3 regions of the Lysinibacillus sp. GW821-FHT14F06 genome follow, and region 1 is predicted to be linked to each of the others. Evidence: predicted binding sites of a transcription regulator. Region 1 holds the regulator's gene; each other region holds the start of a gene.
The links. Region 1 encodes LexA, which represses DNA repair genes until DNA is damaged. Its sites were predicted from a motif close to CGAACATATGTTCG; they were not measured.

Region 1 (4,331 bases):
GACAGGGGTTTTATTTGCATTTGCCTATTGGAAGCTAGGCTTTACCGTAGAATTTATTGTAGCCATTTTGCTAATTTCATTACTTGTTATTATTGTTGTATCGGATTTTGCCTATATGCTTATTCCTGATAAAGTACTACTCTTTTTTCTACCATTGCTCTTTATAGGACGTGTGCTTTCACCGTTAACCCCATGGTGGGATAGTGCGCTGGGTGCAGTCGTTGGCTTTGGCATATTATATAGTATTGCTGTGTTGTCAAAGGGAGGTATGGGTGGAGGGGATATTAAATTATTCTTTTTACTTGGGCTTGTATTGGGCACACTACATGCACTCTTAACATTATTTTTAGCCGCTGTTATCGGAATGGTTGTAGGCATTATAGTGTTAAGAACACGGCAGCAGGGTAGAAAGACCCCAATACCATTTGGTCCATCCATTGCTGCTGCGGCTATCGTTGTTTATTTTTATGGGGATGCCTTGATGAATTGGTATCTTGGCTTGTGGTAAGGAATAACTTACAATCTTGGAGGGGATAAAGTGAAGCCAGTTATTGGCATAACGGCCTTTGTGGAGGATGATTTGTCAGCAAGATTAAATGCTGCCTATAGCAATAGTATTATCGAAGCTGGGGGCATTCCGCTAATTATTCCTCTTGGCATAGAGGAGGATGTTGCACAAATTTTGTCGTTGACAGATGGATTATTGCTATCAGGAGGCTGTGATGTCCATCCATTTCTCTTTGATGCAGAGCCAGCACCTAAATTAGGGAAGATACATCCTGAAAGAGATTCCGTAGAGCTTGCTTTAATCGAGGCAGCCTTTATTCGTAATATGCCAATTTTTGGTATTTGTCGTGGTATTCAAATATTAAATGTGGCTCTTGGAGGCAATGTCTATCAGGATATGGAGAGCGAATATCATAGTAAAAAATTATTAAAGCATATGCAGCAGGCAACTCGGGGCGTGGCTACCCACTATGTTACGGTTACACCTGATACATTATTAAACAGATTCACCGAGAAAGAGAAAATTGCTGTAAATTCCTTTCATCATCAAGCAGTTAATGTATTAGCTGAGAAATTAAAGGTAGCAGCCAAATCCAGTGATGGAATTGTAGAAGCGGTCGTACACGAGGACCACCCATTTTGTCTGGCAGTACAGTGGCATCCAGAGGAGCAGGCGATGGCAGGGGATGAAGTATCAAAGAAAATATTTACTGCTTTTATCAAGGCAAGCTTGAAATTCAAATTAGAGGCATAGTGCTTGCAAGGAATCCATATTAAAGTGGATTCTTTTTTTGTAAACCAGCTAAACAAAAGGAAGATGGCGAAAAATCTTCTTCGACATCTTCTTGCTTTAGAACAATAGAGTATTTAATGTCCCCAATTACGCACAAACGCAGGAAGTAGGGGATGATTAGAATTACAACGCCTCGCTGACGATAACTCCAGCATTTCCTCTTCATTATCATCAGTCACCGAAATAAAAACAAAAATGCTTTCGTCAATAATGCCCTCCTGTTTCAATTCATACATCGTATCACACATTGCTTGATGCAGCATTTCTTTATGTTCAATAAATTTTTCATCTTCAATATGCAATACAATATCCAATAATTCACGACTTACCTTTTCGAGCATATCCGTTTCATCGTAATGTAAATATTCATCCTTTAAAAAGCGATAATCCTCGGGGGCATCCTCATAGTTTTGACCAATTTCAATTAGTGATTTTTCAGTTCCCATTGTTAAATAAAGGCTACCACAATCTCCATCTGTCACTAAAACAGCCGCATAAATTTGTTCATCGTATAAGGAGCTATACATTGTCGTATAAGCTTCTTGCACAGCTTGTTTGATTTTTTGTTTCAAATAGATGCACTCCCTATGTAGATTGAATTTTGTTCTATGTCTAAAATTAAGAAAAAGAGGTATATGCTCATCGGGGAACATATCATCCTCTTAAAATCATTCAATAATTTTATATTTTTTAGTGTACACGACGATAAAGGCCTACAACTTGTCCTAAAATAGAAACCTGATCGACAATAATTGGCTCCATTGTGGAGTTCTCAGGCTGTAAGCGGAAATGACTTTTTTCCTTAAAGAAACGCTTAACGGTTGCTTCATCCTCTTCTGTCATAGCCACGACAATATCACCATTATCTGCTGTTGATTTTTGCTTTACAATGACTAAATCTCCATCTAAAATTCCAGCTTCAATCATGGATTCACCCATAATTTCTAGCATAAATAATTGATCCTCACTTGTCCCATAAGTATCTGGTAGCGGGAAATACTCTTCAATATTTTCAATAGCTGTAATTGGAGAACCTGCTGTAACCTTCCCTACAAGTGGGACGTGAATAACATGTTGCTTTTGAATAGAATCTTCTGGCTCTAAAATTTCAATCGCACGTGGCTTCGTTGGGTCACGGCGGATAAAGCCCTTTTGCTCTAAACGAGCTAAATGTCCATGAACCGTTGAGCTTGAAGCAAGTCCAACTGCTTCACCAATTTCACGTACAGATGGTGGATACCCCTTTGCGCGTACTTCTTCTTTGATAAAGGCTAAAATGTCTTCTTGTCTTTTCGAAACTTTTTTCATGATTGCTCACCTCTTTTTTCTTATATTTCTTCTTATTAGATAGTATAGCAGAATGCGAACACTTATGCAAACATAGGTTCGAAAAGTGTTTGACAAAAACGTTTGTTCGCACTATTATAAGAACATACATTCCGAACAAACATTCTAGAAAAGAGGTCATAACGATGAATTGGTTAAAGAAAAATCCGCATATCTCCATTTTATTAGGGGCTTGCCTATTATTTGCAGGATACCTTTACATAACAGATCCTGGTGAGGTGACTTACAAGGAAATACAAGTGGAGCATGGGGATAACCTATGGTCGTTAGCAGAGCAATACCGTGGTAAAATGAGTAAGGAAGACTGGATTAAGCTTGTAAAGGCGGAAAATGAATTACCAAACGTTCAAATTGTTGCTGGTAAATCATTAGTCATTCCAGTGGTGGGAAACCAAGCCAATCCCATAAACTCTATTGAAATTGCGAGAAATGAACAATGATAAATAAACAACAATCAGCCGTCATCTATTGCCGCGTGAGTACAGAAAAAGAGACACAAAGTTCCTCGCTAGAGCGTCAGCAGGAAGAATTAACACGCTATGCCAAGGAGCAGAACTACGATATAAAGGGCATTTTTCTAGATCAGCATAGTGGCTATGATGTGGAGCGAGATGGCTTACTTGAAATGCTTGATTTCATTAAAGAACAGGAAATTAATGCGCTATTTGTCCAGGATGAAACACGCTTGGGACGTGGAAATGCCAGAATGGCAGTGCTGCATTTATTGCAAAAAACGGAAACGGATGTTTTCTCCATGCGAGATGCAGGCCCTGTACAATTAAATGAAATGGATACGATGCTGCTCGAAATATTAGCGATAGTAGAGGAATACCAGCGCAGAATCCATAATGCTAAAATACGACGTGGTATGCGTCGAGCTGTTGAAAAGGGCTATAGACCTGAAAACAATCTATCGAATCGTGGAAATCCAAATGGGCAGGAGCGTAAGGAAGTGCCGATTGAGGAAATTATTACTCTTCGAAACAAAGGCTTTACGTTTGAGGAAATTGCCATGACACTTCGAGGCTTAGGCTTTGATGTTAGTAAGGCAACAGTACATCGAAGATATCAGGAGCATCAGAAAAAGTTGATAAGTGAATAATGTAAGATCAGTGGGAGTTTTGCCCATCCCACTGATGAAATAGGAGAGCGAGATTAATACAAGCTCTCAATCACTACATTATCGGGTAATTTAAATGGATGTTCTTGATTTATTCTGTCATAAAACATAATTCCGTTTAAATGATCGATTTCATGCTGCATTAGGATGGCACCATAGCCGTTAAATTGAAGAATGATTTCTTGACCAAGAATGTCATATGCTTTAACTTTAATTCTTTCATATCGTGGTACATAGCCATTAATCTTCCTATTAACGGAAAGACAACCTTCTCCCTCTGGTAAATAAATCATGTTTAAAGAGTGACGAATGATTTTAGGGTTAACGAGCATATATTCATACATTTGATTACCTTCTTCAAATAGAGCGGCGAACATTCTTTTGCTAAGTCCAATTTGGTTGGCGGATAATCCTGATCCTGGGCGTAATTTATATTTTTTCGAAATGTCTGGATCTTGGCTGTTCCTTAAATATTGAAGCATACATCGTAATACATCTTGATCTTCTTTTGCTACAGGTAACATCACCTCGTTTGTCTTCTTTCGCAAGATGGCAGAGCCCTCC
Region 2 (4,331 bases), on a different contig from region 1:
GTTTACTGATAGATGCATATTGAATAGGTAATTCTATTTGTTTATCGTTTTTTAGCGTGATAATACAGCCTAATTTACTCGGTATAATATTCGAAATGGCGTGAAGACCAATCCAAATATTATGGATGGAGTTCGGTGAGTAAGTTGGTAAAAAGATACATGGGAAACCATAATCAAAAGCCACTACGATTGGTAGTTTATGCTGATTGCCAAAAAAGCGTTTAGCGGAATATTTCGCAGCTTCATAGGTTGTTCCAAGTGAGATACAAGATTTGCGTAGTACGTGCATCGGTTTACGAGTAACAATTAGCTCATTATGTTTGTCGATAACCCGTGTGAAGATTTTTGATCCATGCTCGATAGGTTCAAGTAAATAGGTGTTGAAAGACATTAAATATCCATTGACATAGTTTGTTTGCATAAATGAAGTTCCTCCTTTTTCTATTGATAGCTGTAGTGTAGAGGATAAAATAAATTTTTGATAATATAGATAAAACGTGAAACCTATTGATAAATGAAGAAAAAGTGTAGAGAATTTGCTTTAAATGAACAGAGTTTAGTGGCTAATCCAAGTTATTTTCAGTTCTTAAGCATTGCATTTTAATTTCAATTTTCATATAATTTAGAAAAGGATCGAGGTGAGATCGTTGGATAAATATTATTCGTATACAGATTTTCTAAAAGCCGTTGGTCAGTCAAAGCAAGTTGATGAGGCAGAGAAATTATTGAACGAGATTTATTTGGATTTATTTTTAAATCATATCCAGCGTATGCATCGTGAAGAGCAGCTCATGGTTCTGATAGATAGAGCACTCGATGAAAAAGATGAAAAGGCATTTCATCTATACGCACATGAACTAACAGCATTACGCCAAGCAGCAAGTGAATAATATGACTAACCCGCTCTCCAAAGATTAGAGGGCGGGATTTTTTGTGTACAAATTAGTAAAAGAGTTAACTGGTCATTTGTTAATCTAAAAGTATAGGTACTTGCTCAATAAATAGAGAGAGTGGCTCAGAAAGAGAAGAGTTGAAGAGAAATACAGTCAATTAGTAGAGAAATCGCTTGTAAAGTGGAAGAATTTGCTCAATTGGTGAGGGTAGTTGCTTGCTCAAAAAACGTGAGTACATGCTAGGTATTAAAGGTTCATCACCAAAAGATGTGGTTGACATTTTTAATTGTAATAGTAATTGACTGGAGCGGAGCCAGTGTGACTCCTAGGGGATTAAGCGTCCTGGATGAGACCCTGGAGCGAGCAGCGCGAGTGAAGCGGCTCATCGGACGCCCCCTGGAAAGCACACTGGCGGAGCGGAAGTCAACCACAAGTTATGGTGAATAGCCGTATTAAAGGTAAAGTAGGGATTAAAAGGAATATATTCAGCTAAGGAGCTTGAAAACTGGATGAAGCGGCTATTATAAGGGTAGGAAGATATTCAGTAATTTACTTGAATGATTAGTAAATATACCGTCATTTTAGCGAATTAGAAAACAATTTACAAACATTCGTTCGTTAAATGTTCGAAATTTCAGTGCTGCTATGCTAAAATAAATGTACAAATTGGTAGGAAAGGACGGGGGTGTGAGTGCAAGCATTTGATTTACAAGCGCCATATCAACCTAATGGAGATCAACCACAGGCAATCGCGGAATTAGTGGAGGGTGTACATGCAGGTAAACGTCATCAAACATTACTTGGTGCAACAGGAACAGGAAAAACGTTTACCATCTCTAACGTTATCCAACAGATCAAAAAACCGACACTGATTATGGCACACAATAAAACACTAGCTGGTCAATTGTATAGTGAGTTTAAAGAGTTCTTCCCGAATAATGCGGTGGAATACTTTGTCAGCTACTATGATTATTTTCAGCCAGAGGCCTATGTACCGCAGACGGATACTTATATCGAGAAAGATTCAAGCATTAATGATGAAATTGATAAATTGCGTCACTCTGCGACATCTGCATTATTCGAGCGCGATGATGTCATTATTATTGCATCTGTGTCCTGTATTTATGGTCTAGGTTCTCCAGAAGAATATCGTGAACTGGTCGTATCAGTGCGTACGGGAATGGAAATTGAACGTAATCAGTTGCTTCGAAAATTGGTCGATGTACAGTATGAGCGTAATGATGTGAGTTTTACACGTGGGACGTTTCGGGTACGTGGTGATGTAGTGGAAATTTTCCCAGCATCACGTGATGAACATTGTATCCGCGTGGAATTTTTCGGGGATGAGATTGATCGAATTCGCGAAGTGGATGCGTTAACTGGAGAAATACTAGCAGAGCGTGATCATGTTGCTATTTTCCCAGCGTCCCACTTCGTTACACGAGAAGAAAAAATGCTAAAAGCTATTGATAATATTGAAAAAGAGTTGGAGGAGCGTTTAGCTCTTTTACGCGCAGAGGATAAATTGTTAGAGGCGCAGCGCTTAGAGCAACGAACTCGTTACGATTTAGAAATGATGCGTGAAATGGGTTTTTGCTCGGGTATTGAAAACTACTCGCGTCATTTAACATTGCGTGAAGCGGGGGCAACGCCATATACACTACTTGACTATTTCCCTGATGATTTTTTACTGGTTGTCGATGAAAGTCACGTTACTTTGCCACAAGTTCGAGGAATGTACAATGGTGACCAGGCGCGTAAAGGTGTGTTAGTTGAGCATGGCTTCCGTTTGCCATCAGCACTAGATAACCGCCCTTTACGTTTTGAAGAATATGAGAAACATATACATCAAGCTATTTATGTATCCGCAACACCTGGCCCGTATGAGCTTGAGCATACGCCAGAAATGGTGCAACAAATTATTCGTCCAACTGGGCTGCTTGATCCACAAATTGACGTACGTCCTATTGAAGGGCAAATTGATGATTTAATCGATGAGATTCAAGGTCGTATCGCTCGTGATGAACGAGTGCTTGTTACAACTTTGACGAAAAAAATGTCAGAGGATTTATCAGCTTATTTGAAAGAGATGGGCTTAAAGGTGGAGTATTTGCATTCAGAGATTAAGACGCTAGAGCGAATTGAAATTATTCGCGAGCTGCGGAAAGGTACTTATGATGTACTAATCGGCATTAACTTATTGCGAGAAGGTCTAGATATTCCTGAAGTTTCTCTTGTGGCGATTTTAGATGCTGATAAGGAAGGATTTTTACGTTCAGAGCGTTCATTAATTCAAACGATTGGACGTGCAGCACGTAATGCTAATGGTCATGTCATTATGTATGCAGATAATATGACGGATTCGATGAAAAAGGCAATTGAGGAAACGAAACGTCGTCGAGCATTGCAAATGGCGTATAACGAGGAGCATGGTATTACACCGAAAACGATTGTGAAGAAAATTCCTGATGTTATTCGTGCGACACAGGTGGCAGAGGAAGAAGAGACTTATGTAGCGAAGGCCACAAAAGGTAAGAAGCTGACGAAGGCGGAAAAAGAGCAGTTACTTGCTACACTAGAATTAGAAATGAAGGAAGCAGCAAAAGCACTCGATTTCGAGCGTGCTGCAGAGCTTCGCGATACAATATTTGAATTGAAGGCAGAAGGGTGAATGACTTGTGAAAAATACTGAAATCGTCGTGCAAGGCGCACGAGCACATAATTTAAAAAATATTAATGTGACAATTCCACGAGATCAATTAGTTGTATTAACAGGTTTATCAGGCTCAGGGAAATCGTCATTAGCATTTGATACGATTTATGCTGAAGGGCAACGTCGTTATGTAGAGTCTCTTTCTGCCTATGCTCGTCAATTTCTTGGCCAAATGGACAAGCCTGATGTTGATGCGATAGAGGGATTATCCCCTGCTATTTCGATTGATCAAAAAACAACGAGCCGTAACCCGCGTTCAACAGTTGGTACAGTAACTGAAATTTATGATTATTTACGTTTACTGTATGCACGTATTGGCAAGCCTATTTGTCCAAATCATGGTATTGAAATTACTTCCCAAACGATTGAGCAAATGGTTGATCGCTTATTGACATATCCAGAACGAACAAAGATGCAGCTCCTTGCGCCAATGGTATCTGGACGTAAAGGGACACATGTAAAGCTATTGGAAGATTTAAAAAAGCAAGGCTTTGTGCGTGTCCGTATTGATGGCGAATTACGAGATTTAGATGATGCCATCGAACTTGATAAAAACAAGAAGCATTCCATTGAAGTTGTAGTGGATCGTGTTGTGATGAAAGAAGGCATTGCAGCACGTCTTAGTGATTCCTTAGAAACAGCGTTACGTTTAGCGGATGGACGTGTTCTTGTTGATGTCATGAAGCATGAGGAGCTATTATTCAGTGAGCATCATGCCTGTCCAT
Region 3 (4,331 bases), on a different contig from region 1:
GTAACGCATGGCATTGTGGTGATGGAAAAGGTAACGGCAATATGAAATCAATTGGTGTAGAAATTTGTTATAGCAAGAATGGTGGAGCTCGTTATGCTGCAGCTGAAGAGAATGCAGTACAGTACATTGCTAAGTTATTAAAAGAGTATGGTTGGGGCATTGATCGAGTGAAAAAACATCAGGATTGGAACGGAAAATACTGTCCACATCGAATTTTGAGTGAAGGGCGATGGAACAGCTTCCTAAAACGAATTGAACAGGCTATGAAACCAATAGCAACTATTAAACAGAAGGAGGAACCACAAGTGACAAACACACTAACATCAACAGCTAAACAGGATTTAAAGGATTTGTTAAAAGAAACGAAGAAACGCGGAATTTTGAAGGTTGACCATAGTGATCGAGTGGATTGTATGTCGGACGGTGAAGCATTAGGATTACTTATTTCTGTTGTGAAACGAACGTTATAAAACATTTAATGACCAGGTAATCACAAAAAAATGTGAGCCTGGTCATTTTTTATTACGATTTTTTAATTCCTCAATGTAAGGTTGGTGGTATTTATCTTCTAATTCTTTACGTTTTTTTATAGCTTTTTCTAAATTCGTAAATCTACCACCATAGTAACTTTTACCTTTAACCCGTATTCTAACAACATAAACTTCCTCGCCTTTTCTGTTATAATCGACAGTTATTCCTTTTGCTCCGGATTTTCCAATCTTAGATTTTCTCGTTAACAAAGGTACTTTTACGCCATCAATAGACAATTCATCTTTTAGAGTTTTACGCATATTCGCACTAAATTTTTCATAATCGGCATTACAACCACAAGATGTTGTATTTCCTTTTTTTAAATTATCCCCAAGAACTTCTGTTTCTCTACCACAGTCGCATACACACAAATAAACTAAACCTTGATGATGACCAGTAGAGCTTCTTTTTGCTCCTCTTTTTTCTTTTACAACTAATTTTTCAAAACGATCATCAATTTCTATCTTCGTCCTTTTTTGCATATATTCACCTACTTTCGTATAAGGAAAGGGTAAAGATTATCTACACCTAATCCTCTATATAATTGATTTCATTTCCGTTTTTATCACACTCAACTAAATCATTATAAAAGTGCCCACGCTGTTCAGCCCGCTTTAAATATTCTTGAACATTTTTAAAATCCTCTTGAAGTGACTCATCCTCATTATATATCTCTGTAAATTCACTAACTACAATTTCTGTCCATTCAGCCATTGTTTTAACTGCACCAGTGTCTACATGTTTTAAATACATCTTTTTATCCTCCAGTCCTTCTAAGCGATATTTTTTCGGATTTGGTTGAGTAGCATCAATTGCCCAGCTGTTGCCTATTTTTTTAGCTATTACTTCACCAGACTTACACATGCGTTTGATGTGATCTTGTGAAAGGTCCCATAACTCAGATGCCTCTTTTGTATCTATTATATTGTCTAAAATGTTCATCACAATTATCCTCCTATACTACATATTTAGTGATGATTTCATTTCTGTGTGCTTCAACAATTTTTGCTACTTTATCGCCAAGACCTTGAAAAGTAGCGTTGCGTCCTTGTGAACCAACCTTGCCGTCCTTTAGAGAGATGAATATAGTATTTAGAGAACGCCCTTTATTCGTTTCAATATTGATATATAAACGATGTAAGTTAGTATTACGTTTCCATTCCTTAAATGTGATTTGTAAAAGGTCTACTTCATACCCGAATGCATAAACATCTTTCATTTGCTCAACGTATGTTTTAGTGGCTTCTTTCGTTTCAGCCCAAGCTATTTTTAAAGAAGTCGAGAAGTAAGATTTTACTGATCCACCGAATTTAGCTGCACCTTCTTTAGCAATTTTCCAAGCTCTTTTCATAACATTCATCATACTTCCTCCTCTTTAAATGTCCGTTGTCGGTTATTTGTTAATATAAATATATCACACCTTAAAAAGTCCGTCAACGGATAATATGGAAGTTATCAAAAAAAGAAATGACCAGATAATCGTAAAAACTTATGAGCGTTATCATTTTTTTATTGCTAATTACAGAACATTTGTTCTATAATATAAACAAACAAATGTTCTGTTTAAAGGAGGAGTGATGAAAATGGCCAAAAAGGAATCTAAGGCAAAAAGAAAAGAACCAAAGCATCTAGACAGGGATGAATTGGACCTTGAAGAAATCGCTTATGCTTTAACTGAAGCATTAGAGGAATCTATGTACAAAGCTTTTACAATCTATAAAAAGGACGCGCCACTTCTAGGTATAGTCAGCAAAATGGATGCAAACACTAGATTAATTCACATTAAAGATAAGTACAGAATTGTCCATAAAGTACATTTCTTAGATATATTAAGTGTTTCTAATGTTGAGGATTAATGGAGAGTGATTGTGATGTTAAGAGATCGTGGAAATATTAAATGGTCTGGAATGCTACTATCTGAGCATCTTGTCAAAATAAGAGAATGGAAACAAGAACAATATTATGATCAAAAACGCGATTTAACCGAGTGGGAACTAGAAGAGATAGAACTAACAATTCAACGTGCTTTTAAGATGCGACAACTTGTTACACTCACTCTATGGGACGACAATAAGTTACGCAATGAAACTGGACAGATTACTGGAACAGATACGATTAAAAAGGAATTGCTACTGGATACAGATATGGCGATTAAACGTATATCATTTGAGGAAATCCAAGATGCAAAGCTGGTAGATGCTGATGATTAATCATGAAGATCGTAGCTTGTTGTACGAGTATATAAAATTAGACATGGCAATAAAGTCATTGCAGCAAGACTATTCATCACTCGAAAAATTAAAAATGTCAAAGGTCTACATTAATATTGTAGAGGACTTATTAAAAAGTATTAGAAACGATTTTTACAATAAAAAGAGGGTCCTGGCTAAGAAAAATATTGCTGTTGTGAAGTGGATTCAAATTGATGAATATTTCAGTGATGTGACTGTTAAAACAGCTGGAGAAGATGAAGTACTGCGTTATGCCAAGCAAGCATTAAAAACTCAGGTGGAAGAATTGATAAGTAAATACCTGAATAATTAATCCGACATATAGTCACTCATTTTATATTAGTGAGTGGCTTATTTTTATAGTTAGACAAGATTAGATTCAATAAAATACACGAATACTAAAGCATGGACATCGAGACATTACACATTATAGCGATTCGTTGTTTTGAACGTATTCGAACGAAATGTATATTTTTAAGAATTTACACTTATGGAGAAGAGGATGGCAATTTAGCATTTTATGGTTTGTACAAATGCAAGCGTAGATTTGTGGTAAGAAAAGTAATTTTAACATTTAATGGCGAATTTATTGCCATTATCACACTATAAATAAGAGAATTTTGTCGTATTTTGACGAAAAGTAACATTTATTTTTAGAATGGGTGTGAAACCCATTTAAAAATAATGTTGACAATGCTACCATAAAAGTAACAGGAAATAAGGGGAACCTTTGTTCTGAAATCTGTAATGGAGATGATTGAAATAAAATGTGAAAAAACAAAAAAACACACCTCAAGTTGCACCTTGAGATGTGGAAAAATTCGAGTGACATCCACTCAATAAACCAATACTAATTATAACCGATAATGGTTATTAATCAATATTATAGCCAAAAACGATTGTAATTAAAAGTAAATAAAAGTGGATGTCCTTCAAAAATGAGGGGGATAAATCATGCAAAATCAAACTATTGTCCAACAAGCATTCATTAAAATCATGGAAGAACGAATTTTCCAAGTAGCATGGGAGAAAGCTAAAAAAGATGAAAAATATATTGAATCAGAGAATAAAAGAATTATTGCATTTGATTTATTAAGTAAATCTTTAAACACTGATAAACAAAAACGCCTCTTACTTGAATTAGAAGCTATTTGGGAGTTAACGGAACGTTTTATGCAAGAGTATGTATATCGTCAAGGGATACAGGATAGCCAAATGATTCATAAAGAGTTGCACTCTTTTGGCATTGATGTTACGAAAGAAAGTTTAAATGTTTAAAAAAGAAAAGTTACTCATATAAACTAAATGAGTAACTTTTTTATTTGTAAGTATAGTGAAAATGACTTTCTTCTATTATATAGCTAAAAATGCGGTTAAATGTCGAATCATAATAATGATAGACGGTTGACGCCCCCTGATTTGCCCCCTATACTAAATCTACTTATAAACCTTTAAGTATTATAGTTTAGTATATTGGTTGATTCGAAAAGCTCAAACACATTAAAAAATACATAAAAATTCTACACTAATAAACGTGTAATTATAGGGTAATAAAAGAGCTTCAGCATT

Region 2: uvrB (excinuclease ABC subunit UvrB) is a predicted target of LexA. The motif match lies at 1,498-1,511, and genes of this name have one in related genera.
Region 3: AC1RNS_RS16525 (YolD-like family protein) is a predicted target of LexA. The motif match lies at 2,079-2,092, and genes of this name have one in related genera.

Annotation. Positions count from the first base shown of each region.
Region 1 covers NZ_JBXAPF010000001.1:125,875-130,205, forward strand. Annotated here, with positions in the region: gene AC1RNS_RS00565 (prepilin peptidase) at 1-508, shown strand, start outside; gene AC1RNS_RS00570 (gamma-glutamyl-gamma-aminobutyrate hydrolase family protein) at 539-1,261, shown strand; gene AC1RNS_RS00575 (DUF4303 domain-containing protein) at 1,375-1,872, opposite strand; gene lexA (transcriptional repressor LexA) at 1,991-2,608, opposite strand; gene yneA (cell division suppressor protein YneA) at 2,773-3,087, shown strand; gene AC1RNS_RS00590 (YneB family resolvase-like protein) at 3,084-3,749, shown strand; gene def (peptide deformylase) at 3,803-4,331, opposite strand, start outside.
Region 2 covers NZ_JBXAPF010000014.1:53,537-57,867, forward strand. Annotated here, with positions in the region: gene AC1RNS_RS13950 (competence protein ComK) at 1-421, opposite strand, end outside; gene AC1RNS_RS13955 (IDEAL domain-containing protein) at 648-890, shown strand; gene uvrB (excinuclease ABC subunit UvrB) at 1,585-3,564, shown strand; gene uvrA (excinuclease ABC subunit UvrA) at 3,572-4,331, shown strand, end outside.
Region 3 covers NZ_JBXAPF010000019.1:25,570-29,900, forward strand. Annotated here, with positions in the region: gene AC1RNS_RS16505 (peptidoglycan recognition protein family protein) at 1-470, shown strand, start outside; gene AC1RNS_RS16510 (AP2 domain-containing protein) at 513-1,013, opposite strand; gene AC1RNS_RS16515 (helix-turn-helix domain-containing protein) at 1,060-1,476, opposite strand; gene AC1RNS_RS16520 (hypothetical protein) at 1,487-1,891, opposite strand; gene AC1RNS_RS16525 (YolD-like family protein) at 2,115-2,387, shown strand; gene AC1RNS_RS16530 (YolD-like family protein) at 2,403-2,741, shown strand; gene AC1RNS_RS16535 (YhjD family protein) at 2,734-3,075, shown strand; gene AC1RNS_RS16540 (hypothetical protein) at 3,717-4,040, shown strand.